One region of the Corynebacterium sp. NPDC104732 genome, then DNA from elsewhere that is predicted to be linked to it. Evidence: riboswitches for the same ligand, from Rfam matches in the RefSeq annotation. Region 1 holds a riboswitch; the other holds the start of a gene.
The links. A riboswitch is a leader RNA that binds a small molecule or an ion and turns the genes downstream of it on or off. The one in region 1 is predicted to bind thiamine pyrophosphate.

Region 1 (7,520 bases):
GACCTAAAGTTGGAAAGAAGATTGTCATGCATATTGCCGAGGGCTTTCTCCCCGTCGAGCATTGCGTAGCCTGGGGAGCTGCTGCTACCCCATTTGTTGTTTACGGTGCTTACGCAGTCAACAAGCAGATCAAGGAACGACCAGAAACCGGCATGCTGTTGGGTGCTGCTGGCGCTTTCACTTTCGTGCTGAGTGCGCTGAAAATCCCATCAGTGACCGGTTCCTCCTCTCACCCCACGGGCACTGGCCTGGGGGCGGTGCTCTTCAAACCGCCGGTGATGGCCTTCATCGGCACCATCGTCCTGCTGTTCCAAGCTATATTGCTGGCGCACGGCGGCCTCACGACCCTGGGGGCGAACGTCTTTTCCATGGCCATCGTTGGCCCGTGGGTGGCGTACGCGGTGTGGAAGCTCCTGGGATCCAAATCCCCTGAGCTGGCCATGTTCTTCGCTGCATTCCTCGGCAACTTTGCCACGTACTGCGTTACTGCGCTGCAGCTGGCGGCAGCCCACCACGCTGCTGGTTTCGCAAACGCTGCCGGGACCTTCCTGGCGCTCTACGCACCAACTCAGGTGCCACTGTCCATCGTGGAAGGCATCGTATCCGTGTTGATCTTCCGCAGCCTGCGACAGATCGCGAAGAAGGAACTGACGGTTTTGGGCATCCCAGTTGCTGCCCCGAAGCGAGAGATGGTGGCAGCCTAAAATGAAGAACCTAGTTTTGGTCATCGTGGCCGGCGTTCTGATCATGTTCCCGATGTTCTTCAATTTCGGTGACCCGGACGCTGAAGAACAATTCGTGGGCACCGACGCGGGTGCGGAAACCTTGGTGGAAGAGGCTAACCCTGATTATGAACCATGGTTCGAATCTGTTGCTGGTGAACTGCCAGGAGAAGTGGAGTCCGGCCGGTTCGCGCTGCAAGCTGGTCTTGGTGCTGGCCTGCTCGGTTATGTCCTCGGTGTGTTCCGTGGCCGTACCCAGCGTGCTGAGGAATCTGCTGCTGTCTAAATGAATGCCCTGGAACTAGCCGCTGCTAGGAGCCGCTGGGCGCACGTGAATGTGGGCGAAAAAAGCCTGCTCATCGTACTGCTGTTTATTGCGATCTCGGTTTCCGGTATCAAACTCGCAGTGATCGCCGCTATCACCTTGGTGATGGCGGTCGCTGCTGGGATCAACTGGAAACTGTACCTGGGTCTGGTCGGGGCCCCGGCGACGTTCATCGCGCTGGGCCTCGGCCCGCTCATTTTCTCCATTACCTCCGGCGGGTTGATCATGGTCCCAGGAGGGGTGGCGCACGCCGGTGAGGTGTTGGCTAGGTCCGTGGTGGGCATGGCTATCACCGTGTTGTTTGCGCTGACCACCCCGATGTCCGAGATCCTCATGTTCGCGCGTCGTCGGCACCTTCCGGAGTCGCTCGTGCACGTCACGGGCCTGATATACCGCCTGGTGGGTGCCCTGGTGGTGACGGCGAAGACGATGTGGGAGGCCCAGGCCGCCCGGCTCGGGCATAGCAGTACCCGCCGGTGGGTGGGTTCGGTTGCGGGCCAAGCAGCGTCGCTATTTGTGCTGTCCTTTGCCAGGGCTCGGGCGCTGCAAGAAGGATTGGAACTGCGGGCGGATCCCACCGCGATGAAAGTGCGTACTGTGGCGCGCCCCGTGAACTGGCTCCGTGCCTGCGGCGCCGTGATTGTGATGAGTTTATTATGTCTGTTCTAGAGACCCGTGACCTGACTTTTTCCCACGATCAGCCTGTGCTGAACGGGGTCGACCTAGCCGTGGTAGCGGGGGAACGCCTCGCGATCCTCGGTGCGAATGGCTCCGGGAAGTCCACGCTGCTCAAGCTGTTAGCGGGGGCGTGGCAGCCTCAATCTGGCACGGTTTTGCTCGATGACACGCCGATGGAGTACACCAGGCGCGGCCGGGACCATGTGCGCCGCAATGTGCAGCTTGTGCTGCAGGAACCCGATGAACAAATCTTCGCCACCACGGTTGCGGAGGACGTGTCTTTCGGCCCCGTGAACATGGGATTGGAGGAGTCGGACGTCGATAAGCGCGTGCGTGAGGCGCTGGCCACCTGCGAAATCACTGGCCTTGCTGACCGCGTCCCCCACCAGCTTTCCTACGGCCAACGCAAACTCGTGGCGCTGGCCGGTGCGCTGGCGATGCAGCCACGCGTCCTCCTTCTCGACGAGCCGACCGCCGGCCTCGACCCCGTCGCCTCCGACCGCCTGCTAGCCACGCTGCTGCAGCTTAACGACGCCGGAACAACCATCGTCATCTCCACGCACGAAATCGACTTCGCCTACGCTTTCGCAGCGTCGGTGGGAGTCCTCGTTGACGGGACGATCCGCTCTGGTGACCGAACCCTCCTTACCGACCCATCGCTGCTGGCCGCGGCGCGTCTGCGCCCACCGTGGGCGCCACTCGTATCAGAAAAACTCGGAAAACCGATTACGCGGGTGGAAGATCTATTAGGGTAGAAGGGCACATTCGTCACACGGGAGCGGAGCCGATTCTTCGCTGAGAGGACGCAACACACCACGGAGCGTCGACCGTTTAACCTGTCCGGATAATGCCGGCGTAGGGAGGTTTACATGATTACCACTGGACCCATTTACCGTAGCGAAAAGGTCTACCAGGACGTGCCCTTCGAGGGACACACCCTGAAAATTCCAGCTCGACGCATTGGCCTCACGAATGGCGAACACTTCGATGTGTACGACACCTCAGGTCCGTACACGCTCACAGATCCACAGCTGGATCTGGAGAAGGGGCTGTCGCCAGTTCGTACCTGGGAACCAGCAGAAGCGGTACCAGCATCCGAGGAACACCCCGAGCTTCGAGTTCAAACCCAGCTCGCGTGGGCTCGCGCCGGGATCATCACCCCGGAGATGGCATTTTGTGCCGCACGCGAAGGGTTCTCGCCAGAGTTCGTGCGTAACGAGGTCGCCGCGGGACGTGCCGTGATCTGCGCGAACCGCAAGCACCCGGAGTTGGAACCGATGATCATCGGTAAGGCGTTTGCGGTGAAGATCAACGCGAACATCGGCAACTCCGCTGTTACCTCGTCCATCGATGAAGAGGTGGAAAAGATGGTGTGGGCCACCCGCTGGGGTGCGGACACCATCATGGATCTGTCCACCGGCAAGGACATCCACGAAACCCGCGAATGGATCCTGCGCAACTCCCCAGTTCCGGTGGGCACGGTGCCGATCTACCAGGCGCTCGAAAAAGTTAAGGGCGACCCGACTAAATTGACCTGGGAAATCTATCGGGACACCATCATCGAGCAGTGCGAGCAGGGCGTCGACTACATGACCGTCCACGCTGGCGTGCTGCTGCGCTACATCCCGCTGGCGGCTGACCGAGTGACCGGCATCGTCTCCCGCGGTGGCTCCATCATGGCTGCCTGGTGTCTGAAAGAGCACCGCGAATCCTTCCTGTACGAAAACTTCGCCGAGCTCTGCGACATCCTCGCTCAGTATGACGTCACCTTCTCCCTCGGCGACGGTCTGCGTCCAGGTTCCATCGCGGACGCCAATGACGAAGCTCAGCTGGCAGAACTGCGCACGTTGGGCGAACTGACCTTGATCGCACGCTCCCGCGGCGTCCAGGTCATGATCGAAGGCCCCGGCCACGTTCCGATGCACAAGATCCCAGTCAACGTCGAATGGGAAGAGGACTGGTGCCACGGCGCACCTTTCTACACCCTGGGGCCCCTGGCGACAGACATTGCACCAGGCTATGACCACATCACCTCCGCGATCGGCGCTGCGATCATCGGCCAGGCTGGGACCGCGATGTTGTGTTACGTCACCCCGAAGGAACACCTCGGGTTGCCGAACCGCGATGACGTGAAGGTCGGCGTGATCACCTACAAGATCGCCGCCCACGCGGCGGACCTGGCGAAGCAGCATCCGCGCGCCCAGGAGCGAGACGATGCGCTGTCTCGCGCGAGGTTCGAATTCCGCTGGCATGACCAGTTCGCGTTGGCTCTGGATCCGGACACCGCACTGTCTTATCATGACGAGACCCTCCCAGCAGAGCCTGCGAAGACGGCGCATTTCTGCTCGATGTGTGGTCCGAAGTTCTGCTCCATGAAGATCTCGCAGGATGTGCGGGACTATGCGGCGGAGCATGGGCTTGAGACTGTGGAGGCCATTGAGGCGGGCATGAAGGAGAAGTCGGCGGAGTTTGCTGAGTCGGGTTCTCGCGTGTACTTGCCGGTGGTGGAGAGCTAGCAGATATCGGGTGGGCTGAGCTGTTTTTGGCTCTAGCCCGACCGGAACTAACTAACTGTGTTTTTTCCTACAAAACTCTTACGTTTATTTACAGTAATGAGCAGCCAATTTTATTATTTGAGGGTCATCGTTTCTCTCAACTAGGAAAGGCTCTCTCGTGGAGTTTGTTTTCTACAGTTTGTGTGCAATTGCACTCGTTCTGGTGTTATTCAAGCCAGAAAAAGAAAAGCTGGCATTCAGCTTGTTGGTCGGATCATTTGCATTTTCTGTGCTGATGTTCTTCATGGCTTCTGCTACGTCAATTGTTCCGGCGGTGAACCTGTAAATGTTCAATGCAAAGGTTTTCCGTTTTATTCTGGCCGCAGCGGTCTTTATTATCATGGCGTTTCCGGTGGGCGTCGCAAACATCTACCTAGGCTTTATCAATGGTGAATCGCCGTGCATCCTCTGTGGTAACGAGCGCTTTGGTATGGTCCTCATCGGGGCTTTGGGTGTTTTCATTTTGCGCTACGGGGCACGTATGCGCTACATGGTAACTCTCCTGTTGGTGGCCTTCTATTATCTGTACACCACGGTGCGCCACTGGGGTGGACGTGCTAATGCTGACCTTGGTCAAGGGTTTGGTGACGCCGTGTTGGGTGTTCACACCTACACCTGGGGCATCCTGGTGTACTGGGTTGTGATTGGTGTTCTCGCGGTTGGTTTCATCTTTATCGGAAAAGATAAGGTGCTGGCGCAGGAATTTATTTCCACTGAGGTGAACGTAAAGAAATTCTCTCCCGCCACTAAATTTGTGACCATCGTCGCTATTCTTATTACGTGCACTAACTGTCTTCAATTTCTCATTGGTAATGGTATTCCTCCCTATGCGGGGGCAGGGGATCCGGCGCGGTTCACTTTTAATATTGCACAAACCGCGAAATACTGGGATAAGGAGCATCAGTATGAATCTCTTGGTGACATTCGGCTACACAAATTTAATGCACCCGACCCGTATAAAGGTATTGAGTTTGATACCAGCCCACTAGCAGGAAAAGAAACCTTGGAGCTGGCCGGTACTCAGGAGATCGGTTTCCCCGTCGCAGGCTTCCGTGGAAAAGGTCGTGCTGCTGGTATCGCCTATGATTCCGACAATGACAAGTTTGGTCTGGTCTCCTCCGATGGTGGCTTTTACTACACTGACGAGAATTTTAAAGAGTACTCCTCGTTTGCCCGGGTGGACGTTCCTAATGGCTCCGATATTCACAACACCGTAGATGCGGCCTACTTTAAACCAGGCGGTTTGGTTGCGATTGCGCAGAACAAAACGATCTACGGTGCTGTGATTCAAGATGAAGTGGATGAGAAGATTGCCTGGAAGGATTTCACTGATACTTCAGGCGACATCATGCCGATCTTCGACTCGAAGGGGCGTCCGGAGCTGCGGACTATTCGGGCTCGGATGGCCTACACGTTGTCAGTCGCTTCGGAAAGCACGGCAGACACATTTGTCACTCTCAGTGTTCCGCATGAGCGCTCTAAGCAGGTGGTTATATCGGAGTTTTCTAAAGCGGACAACAAGCTGATCCGGGAAGGGGTGTTGGACGCCGAAGGGGTGTATCCGGTGGGTGCAGACCTGCACGACGGACTCCTGTATGTCCTGTCTAAGGAACACAACAGTCTCTTAACCATTGATATTGCGGACTTTAGTGTGAAAGAGATTCGAAACCTGCCTGAGCTTGGCGATGTTCGCGACGTGGCGGTATCCGGAAAGAGCGCCTTTGTGCTTGCACACGATGGTGACCGTGATTTAGTTCATGAGCTAAAGATTTCCTAGAAAATCTGCACGTTAACGCGCCCCGCCTCACTAGGGTGGGGTGCGTTAGTTGTCTTCGGTCAGCCTGCGGCCGTTGGATCTTCGGGCTTGCGGGCTGTTGTTTCTGTGGTGTTTTCCGGCGCTATCGACCAACACGGGGTATCTACTGAGCACCATTGCGATGTGTGCTTCGATGGCGCTGTCGTCGTTCCAGCCGTGGTGTTTCGGGCAGAGTGGGGCGAGGTTGTCGATACTGGTTGGTCCGCCTCGCGCCCACGGTACGACGTGGTGGGATTCGCAGCGGCTGATCGATTCGTTGCAGCCTGGGTAAGCGCAGCATCCATCTCGGGAGAACATTGCCAGACGCTGGTAGAAGGTGGCTGATCGGCCGGCTGTTACTAGCTTTTTCACTGCGCCGTGGTGATCGTGGACCACGATGTAGTCAACGATGCGGTGGCCGTCGAGCAGTTTGAGGTCGAAGAGGGTGAGGTCGATGCCGACGTTGCTGCCGAACTTCGCTTCCCAGTTGAATTCGTGTTCTTCGGTGACGCCGATGACGAGGGAGCAGTGCCCGACCTGGTCGATGCGGGTGGCGGAAGCCCAGCGCAACACTTGGAAGAAATTGTCTGCGTGTCGTTGGGCTACGGTTCGGTTGTCGTCTTTGCGTCGGTCCTCGGTGGCCTGTTCCGCGCGCCAGGCGTCATCCATGAGTGATTTCAGGAGTGCGGCGTGGGCCGCTGGTGCGTAGCCGTGGAAGCTGCAGCCACCGTGCTCGTCTTGTTCGCGTAGCTGGAAACGGCGCTGGTTGTAGGCTTCGTGTGGATCCTTGGCCAGGCGCCGGTTTTCTTCGCGGACAAGTTCCTTGGCGTAGGCGTGTGTTGCCTTGGGGGAGGACTCGGCGGCGGAGGCTGCGGCGAGGTTGTAAATCTCGGTGCGCCGTTTGGATGCTGAGCTTAGTTTCTCTAGAGCCGACAAAATGAGGTCTTGGTGCTCAACTGGGACACCTTCCTCCCAGGGATTCAGGGAGCGTCGGTGAATGCGGCGGGCTTCGCTAGCCGACGCCCCAGCACGTTCCAATTTGTTGCACTCATACCCCGAAGCCATGTCTGTTTCGAGCCGGGCAATCAGCTCCTTGATCTCCAGCAATGCGGGGAAATGTTCGAAAGGCTCACCGAAGTCAATGGAGTGTTGAAGTAACTCCTTGACCTGGGTAAGTGTTGAAGATTCCCCGAATTTCATACCCCCATTCTATCCCAGTAAAGATTAGAACACAAGAGCTAATCGAAACTTTTTGTGCGGGGCCAGAGCGAGAGGGAGACTAATAGTCCGGCAAGTGTGGCGATGGTCCACCATAGAAAAAATGGGCTCGTAGCAACCCAATCCACGCTGGTCATGCAAACGAACCAAGCGATCAATGCAACGACCGCCGCTTTCAACAAAGAGCGTCGCTTCCAGAAGTACAGTTCAAGGACGAGCCAGCTGAC
Region 2 (7,520 bases), on a different contig from region 1:
GAGGCAGATAACTCGCGTACTCCCCCGTGTACACCGCGGAACATACGCTGGACATATCGGTAAGTAAATCAACATTGCACTTTAAATAGCCCTCGCCCCGAGCATCGGCTGCCTCCATACACATATCGTGGCGGGCGCAAGCGCCACGAAAATCCGCATCAATCTCAGTAGTGGTGAAATAACTTGGCGACATCGTGCAGTAATCGTGATAACCCGAATGAAGCAATGAAGGATCATAAACATAATCCGCCGGGATTGGCACCGGGCCGTGGGAAGCCACCCGATCCACATCCCGCAAAATCCCATCCGCCACCTGCACTACAGGTTCCGCCCCAAGCTTCGGCTCCAAATGCAATTGCATATCCTGATACAGCATCAGCTTGTAACCCGTGACATTTCCCTGCTGATCAAAAATGACCGGGCCAAACAATGGGCTGGAACCAGCAAACACCCATTCCTCCGCACCACCCTCAGTTACTGCAAGGAACGGATGCCGGGCCTGCGAACTCAGCCCCGACCACGCTCCCTCGGTACTCAACGCAGTGACCGCCGCCTCTATGTTTCCTACCGGAGGTTCAGCGGACGCAGCCGGAACCCACCACAAAGCTGAGACCAATACCGAAAGAAAGGCTGTACCCAACGCACGCATGGGATAATCATAACCAATTACCCGCGTTGTGCCCCCCAAGCTGAAAAACCGCCCTGCAAACTGAAAAACCGCCCGTCAGGAAACCTCTCCTGCAACAAGCGCACAGCCGTCGCGGAACGAACACCGGATTGGCAATACACCGTGATCACATTACCCAAATAGGGTTCGACCACGCCCGGGTCCCGTTGCAGCACATCCAACGGAAGCAGCGTCGCGCCGGGAATAATGCCAGACGAGGTTTCCTCTGGGGTACGGACGTCGATAAGCATGCCCTGCGGCGCAACAGTGGTCGGCACCGGCGTCGCGGCGGCACAGACCTGCGCCATATGCTCCAGCCCGGTCACCGGCGGCCGCCCCGGATCACGCGCGAACACCAAGGTACGCTGCGACAACGTCAGCGCATCGACAAGCAGCAGCTTACCGACGGCCACCTCCCCCACACCCGTGATCACCTTAAGAGTCTCAATAGCCAACATCGACCCCACCAGCCCCGCGAGCGCCCCGAACACGCCCCCCACGGCACAACTCGGCACCGCATCCGCCGGTGGAATGTCCGGAAAGAGGTCCCGGAGCATCGGTCCGTTATTCGGGTCGAAAACGGAGATCTGCCCCTCGAACTGCATGATCGTGCCCCACACTAGAGGAGTTCCGGTGAGTTCCGCGGCGTCATTGGAAAGGTAGCGGGTAGCAAAGTTGTCAGTTCCATCAATAACCAGGTCATGCTGGCCAAACAACTCCACAGCATTATCAGGAGTCAGCCGCGCCCGAATCGGCGTGACCTGCACAAATGGGTTCAACCGGGCCAAGGCATCCTTAGCAGAATCGACCTTAGGCCGACCAAGATCCGCCACCGTGTGGATGGTCTGCCGCTGCAGATTAGACTCCTCCACCACATCATCATCAATCACCGTCACATGGCCCACACCAGCCGCACCAAGATAGTTCAACACAGGTGAACCCAAACCGCCCGCACCGATAACCAGGACTTTCGCCTGCTTCAGTTTGAGCTGCCCTTCCTCCCCCACGCCGGGCAGTGTGAGATGGCGGGCGTAGCGGAGTTTCTCCTCCGCAGACAACCCGGTGCTGGATTTGGTAACGGAAACTGACTTTTTAGGGGCCATTTCGTCAGTTTGCTTTACCAAATCCGGCACCTACCATCTCACTAAAACTCGAACTCGCCTGCGCCAGCTTGCGTTTGGGGATCCGCCCGGCTTCGTATGCTTGTCGTCCGGCGATGACGGCGTGTTTCATGGCGCTGGCCATTTGTACTGGATTGTGTGCTCGGGTGACTGCGGTGGCGAGGAGTACGCCTGAGCAGCCTAGTTCCATGGCGAGTGCCGCGTCGGAGGCGGTGCCGATGCCGGCGTCGAGGATGACGGGGATGTTGGCGCGTTCGACGATGAGCTCGATGTTGTGTGGGTTGAGGATCCCTAGGCCGGTGCCGATTGGGGCGCCGGCGGGCATGACTGCGGCGATGCCGACTTCTTCCAGGCGGCGTGCTAAGGCGGGGTCGTCGTTGGTGTAGGCGAATACTTCAAAACCCTTGAGTACTAGCTGTTCTGCGGCGTCGAGAAGTTCAACGGGGTCTGGTAGTAGGGTGTCTTCGTCGGCGATCACTTCCAGTTTGATGAGGTTGGTCTGTAGTGCTTCTCTGGCAAGTTCGGCGGTGAGCACTGCTTCGCGGGCGGAGTAACAACCTGCGGTGTTGGGTAGTGCTTGAATGTTGTTGCGTTGCAGGAGGTCGAAGATGCCCATGCCGGTGGCTGGGTTGAAGCGTCGCATGGCTACTGTGGTGAGGCGGGTACCGGATTCCACCAGGGCTCGTTCCAAAGTGTCCATGGAGGTGGCGCCACCGGTGCCCATGATGAGACGCGATTCGGTTAAGAAATCCATCGGTTATCCTCCTTGAGCTGCGGTAACGATGTCAATGTCGCCTGACACCTCGGTGGTGCCCCATGCGCTGCGGGGTACTACGGCGCCGTCTACCGCCACCGCGACGCCGGCGTGCCTGCCAACGATCTCCTGCACCAGGTCCGCGATAGTCATTCCCGGGGCTGCTGTGTAGGGTTTCCCATTTACTGAAGTCACTTGTCTTAAGCTCCTTTGTTAAAGCGGAACGGGTCAATAGCTGCGGCAGTCGCTTCCGGCACCGGTACACCCAGCACAACATCAGTGGTGAGTTTCGCGCCAATCACTGATAGCAAAATGCCGTGCCTGAAGTAGCCGGTGGACACGGTGGCGCGTTCTGAGATCCGCCCGATCATGGGCACGTCATCGGGGGAACCTGGGCGGGCACGGCAGGTCATCTCTGTGATCGAACATTCCCAAATCCCGGGGATGAGGTGGTGGGCGTCGCGAAGCAGCTGATGCACTCCCTCAGCAGATACCCCGGGGCCGTCCTCGCGGGAGGTGGCGCCGAGGACGAGGGAGCCGTCGGCGCGGGGCACCACGTACACCGGGCGGCCACGGACTACGCCGCGGACGGTGCGGGTGACTAGCGGTTGTAAATATTCTGGCACCTCCAGGCGGAGCACGTCGCCATACACCGGACGTAGCGGTAGCTGAGGTACCCCCGCTATCTCGCAGGAGCGAAGGCCCGCCGCCACCACCACGTGGTCTGCGTCGAGTTCCAGCGACGTCACTTTTTCTCGCACCACATCGGGGCCCAAGAGGTGCAACAATGCAGCGCAGAACTTGCGGGGATCAATCTGGTGGTCGCCCGGAATGTGCACTGCTCCGACTACTCCGGGGCCTAAGCCTGGCTCCATGCTGCGGGCCTGCCGGGAAGAAATCGGGGCGACCTGGCCGATGTGTTCCTGCAGCTCAACGAGCTCGGTGAGGGTGACCCTATCGGCAGGATCGCCGGCGCACACGAGGGTTTCCGAGGTCAGGTAACCAATATCCATCCCCGATGCCTCGGCCACACGCTGCGCAAACTCGGGGTACAGCTCCTTCGACTGCTGCATCAGCGGATACAGCGTCGGCTGATCCCACACCACCTCAGACACGGGGGCCAGCATTCCAGCGGCCGCGAAACTAGCTTCGGAGACAGGCTCCGGGTCGTACACGGTGACGGTGTGGCCACGCTGGCGCAGCTCCCATGCAGTGCACAGGCCTACGATCCCGGCGCCGATTACGGCGATATGCATAATGTCCTTCCTACGGCGGCATTATCCGCATCAGGTCAGGTGGTCGGCCGATTGCTGGCCCTCTCAGCCCGGCGTTTCACGGGCTCCCACGGCAAGTACTCCTACTATAGGACTCATGGACCGGCAACGTCGACAACTTCTCCTGAAAAACTCCCGCCTCTACCTGTGCACCGATGCCCGAACGGACCGCGGCGATCTCCGCGAGTTTCTGCACGCCTGCTACGAAGGTGGTGCGGATATCATTCAGCTCCGCGACAAAAAAATCGAAGCACGCGCAGAAATCGGTGCGTTGGAAACGCTCGCGGAGGTCGCAGCGGAGCACGGCAAGCTGTTCGCAGCTAACGACCGGGCCGACGTTGCATTGCTTGTCGACGCCGACGTGTTCCACACCGGCCAAAAAGACCTGACTACCCAGCAGGCCAGGCGCGTGTTGGGCCCAGAGGTTTTGCTCGGGCGCTCCAATAATTCGGTGGCACAGTTTGCCGAGTCAATCGCCGACCCGGAGCTGGACTATGCGGTGATTGGTCCGGTGTGGCCGACCCCCACGAAGCCGGGTCGCCCAGCTGTGGGGCTGCCAGTAGTAACCGAATGTGCCGAGGTAGCGGGGGATAAAACCTGGTTCGCGATTGGCGGAGTGAACGCCGAAACCGTGCCTGATGTTATCGCAGCTGGGGCGGGCAGGATCGTTGTGGTGCGCGCACTGACCGAGGCTGCCGACCCGGTAGCTGCGGCGCGAAAGTTGCGAAAAATCCTCGAAAAGTAACACGGAACTTGTTGGGAGGCATTCCCGACAACTCTTCGTGACTACATTAACTCTGACACGCCGCGCTGCCTTGCAGCAGCGTCAACGCGCTAGATATTTGCACGTCATCGCCGGGCTATTGGTGGGCCCTTTCATCGCCGTGGCCACACTCACCGGCCTGGTATATGCCTTCGCCCCCAGCATTGAACAGGTGGTTTACCACGACGCCTACACCGCCACCTCCACGCTTCCCGCACGTAGCCTTGAGGACCAGGTCGCTGCCGCTCAGAAGGAATACCCGCAGCTTAAAGTGTCCGGGGTGCAGCGCAGTGACGACGCACGGGACACGACCCGCGTGCTGTTTGCCGACCCCTCCCTCACAAGCAGCTCTTATCGACGCGCCGTTTTCGTCGATCCCGGTGACCTCCGCATTACGGGCAACATGATTCAGTACGGCAGTTCCAACGCTTCCCCACTGCGAGCCTGGCTCTCTGAAGGACACAAGCAACTCTGGCTGGGAAAAGCCGGCCGATGGTACTCAGAACTGGCCGCATCCTGGTTGGGCGCCATTGCCATCTCGGGGTTGGTTCTGGCTCTTCGTTCCCGCGCATCCAAACAGCGCGCCTCCCGCTGGCACCGCACCCTCGGCCTATGGCTAGTACCCGGAATGCTGTTCCTCACGGTCACTGGGCTGACGTGGTCTGGTGTGGCCGGACAAAACATTGGCACAGTCCGTACGGAGCTGCAGTTGCGGGCACCTGCCATGGCTGTGAGCCCCGCAGCTGCCACGGATGTTTCGGGCTTGGATACTGCTGTGCGGGTGGCACGAGAAGATGGGTTGACCGGACTTGTGGAAGCGAAACCTGCTGGTGCGGGCACCTGGCAGGTGCAGGAATCGCGCGAACCCTACCGGCTCAGCACGGATAAAGTGCAGGTAGACACGAACACGGCAGAAGTAACTGACCGGGTGTTGTTCTCTGAATGGCCATTTGCTGCGAAACTGACCGAATGGCTCATCAATTTGCACATGGGGTTCTTGTTCGGGATCTGGTCGGAAACCGCATTGGCGCTGCTGGCCCTCGGAATTTTGGTAGTGACCGGGCTTGGTTACTACATGTGGTGGCGGGCCTGGCGTTCGGGCCGCAGCTGGGTACCGGCGCGCGGTGAGCGTTCCTGGGCATTGATCGCTGTGCTCATCGGCTACTCGATCGTCGCACCGCTGTTCGGCATCAGCTTGCTAGCGTTTGTTTTCCTCAACATGGTTGTTCAGGCGCTGCTGAAAAAGCGCACTGCAGCTGAGGCATAAGAAGAGTGGCAGCGTTAGGCTGCCACTTCACTGGAATAGTTATGCAAAGACGCCGAGCTTGCCGTACTTTTCTGCCAGCAGGTAGTAGACGGCAAGACGGCCATTCTTGGTGCCATCCTTCATCTTCTCGCCGACTTCCTTGATAGCCGCGTTGAGTGCCTCATCGGATTCGGTGAGGCCGAGCTTCTTCTTGAGGAAGTTTTCCCGAACCGTCTTCAGTTCCTCTTCGTCGGAGAAGGAAACGTAGGCGGCGTCGGCGTCAGTGAGGACGAGGCGGTAATTCTTGAGCATCTTCTCCAGCACAGCATCGTCGGCGCTTGGAGCGTACTTCTTGACGTCTGCAATCCAATCTTTTGACATGTGGGGCTCCGTTCTTATCGGGGGTTGTTATACCCAATTTTAGTCCGGATCAAGCTCGAAGCTCCTTTAAATCCATTACAAATTAGTCAAAGAAAGGAAAGTGGATACTGCGGTGTGACTGTGTCGGGCAGCGAGCTCGCCGTCAATGTGGAAATCCTGGCCAGCAGCCGGTCCGCACAGGTCGGACACGGCACGCAGTGACATCCACGGCACGCCAGCAGCGTAACAGGTTTGCGCCATCGCGGCGGTTTCCATGTCAGTGGCGATTGCTTCCGGGAAGCGGTCACGTGCCTCGGCCACGTTCGCTGCAGTGATGAACGCATCAGCGGAAACCACCCGACCGGTCATAACCGGAATACCGAGATCTGGCACCGCAGCGGCGTCGTAGGAAACCGGCATGCCAGGCACCTGCCCTGGCTCATATCCGAAGGCGGTGGCGTCGGCCATGGAATAGATCGCGTTGGTTGCCACCGCGATCTGGCCCACCTCGATATCGGTGTGGAGGCCACCGCAGGTACCGGCCGCAATCACCAGATCCGCGGAATCTGCCAGCATCAACGCCCGCGCCGTACCAGCTGCTGCATTGGCCAGCCCAATGCCCGTGACCGCGATCAAACGATCTGGGCCGAAGTGAAACTCCTGGTTAGCAATCTTCTCCACCCGGTGATCTGCGGGGAGTTCCGCCAGGAATGGAGCCGCCTCCATCTCCATGGCGCACTGGATGATGATCACTACAGGACCTCTTCCCACTCCCCGCGCTTGGCGAGGAATGCGCGTGCGGCGCTTTGCGCGTCGGCAAGCGAGTGGTTGGCGCCCCAACCGCACTGCACCTCGTTAGCGGCGGGCACTTCGGTTGCCTGGAGGATGTCGTTCAGGGTTGCTTCCAAAATAGAGAGGAATTCTGGCATCTCGATTCCCAAGGTCAGGGCGTAGAAGCCGGTTTGGCAGCCCATTGGGGAGAAATCAATGAGCTTATCGGTGTGGTTGCGCATCAGTTCGGCGGTGAGGTGCTCCAGCGAGTGAATCGTCGGCATCTCCAGGTGGCCGGTGTTAGGCTGTGCGAAACGCACGTCGTATTTGATCAGCACGTCGCCGCCGGGCAGCTCCTTACGATCCGCCACGCGCACATACGGCGCCTTCACCTTAGTGTGGTCGAGGTTAAAGGACTCTACGTTCATCTTCATGGCCCTTAGTTTAGCCGGGCTTACCGACGGCCGAAGGCAGCGATCCTAATTCATAAAAACAGCCCGTTTTTACAAACTAGCGCCCCTGGATCGCAGTCTTATTTATAAAAACACCGGTTTTTTACAAATA

Region 2: another riboswitch for thiamine pyrophosphate. It lies ahead of thiO (glycine oxidase ThiO); the one in region 1 lies ahead of thiC (phosphomethylpyrimidine synthase ThiC).

What each region holds. Positions count from the first base shown of each region.
Region 1 covers NZ_JBVJNS010000008.1:83,086-90,605, reverse strand. Annotated here, with positions in the region: gene ACZ6ZO_RS07580 (energy-coupling factor ABC transporter permease) at 27-704, shown strand; gene ACZ6ZO_RS07575 (energy-coupling factor ABC transporter substrate-binding protein) at 706-1,008, shown strand; gene ACZ6ZO_RS07570 (CbiQ family ECF transporter T component) at 1,009-1,716, shown strand; gene ACZ6ZO_RS07565 (energy-coupling factor ABC transporter ATP-binding protein) at 1,704-2,480, shown strand; TPP riboswitch at 2,488-2,604, shown strand; gene thiC (phosphomethylpyrimidine synthase ThiC) at 2,595-4,241, shown strand; gene ACZ6ZO_RS07555 (hypothetical protein) at 4,399-4,566, shown strand; gene ACZ6ZO_RS07550 (disulfide bond formation protein B) at 4,567-6,057, shown strand; gene ACZ6ZO_RS07545 (HNH endonuclease signature motif containing protein) at 6,103-7,275, opposite strand.
Region 2 covers NZ_JBVJNS010000003.1:129,153-136,672, forward strand. Annotated here, with positions in the region: gene ACZ6ZO_RS03665 (hypothetical protein) at 1-649, opposite strand, end outside; gene moeB (molybdopterin-synthase adenylyltransferase MoeB) at 667-1,770, opposite strand; gene ACZ6ZO_RS03675 (thiazole synthase) at 1,775-2,542, opposite strand; gene thiS (sulfur carrier protein ThiS) at 2,546-2,737, opposite strand; gene thiO (glycine oxidase ThiO) at 2,743-3,798, opposite strand; TPP riboswitch at 3,789-3,898, opposite strand; gene thiE (thiamine phosphate synthase) at 3,914-4,561, shown strand; gene ACZ6ZO_RS03695 (PepSY-associated TM helix domain-containing protein) at 4,599-5,846, shown strand; gene ACZ6ZO_RS03700 (DUF2853 family protein) at 5,886-6,206, opposite strand; gene mtnN (5'-methylthioadenosine/S-adenosylhomocysteine nucleosidase) at 6,282-6,938, opposite strand; gene ACZ6ZO_RS03710 (S-ribosylhomocysteine lyase) at 6,938-7,390, opposite strand.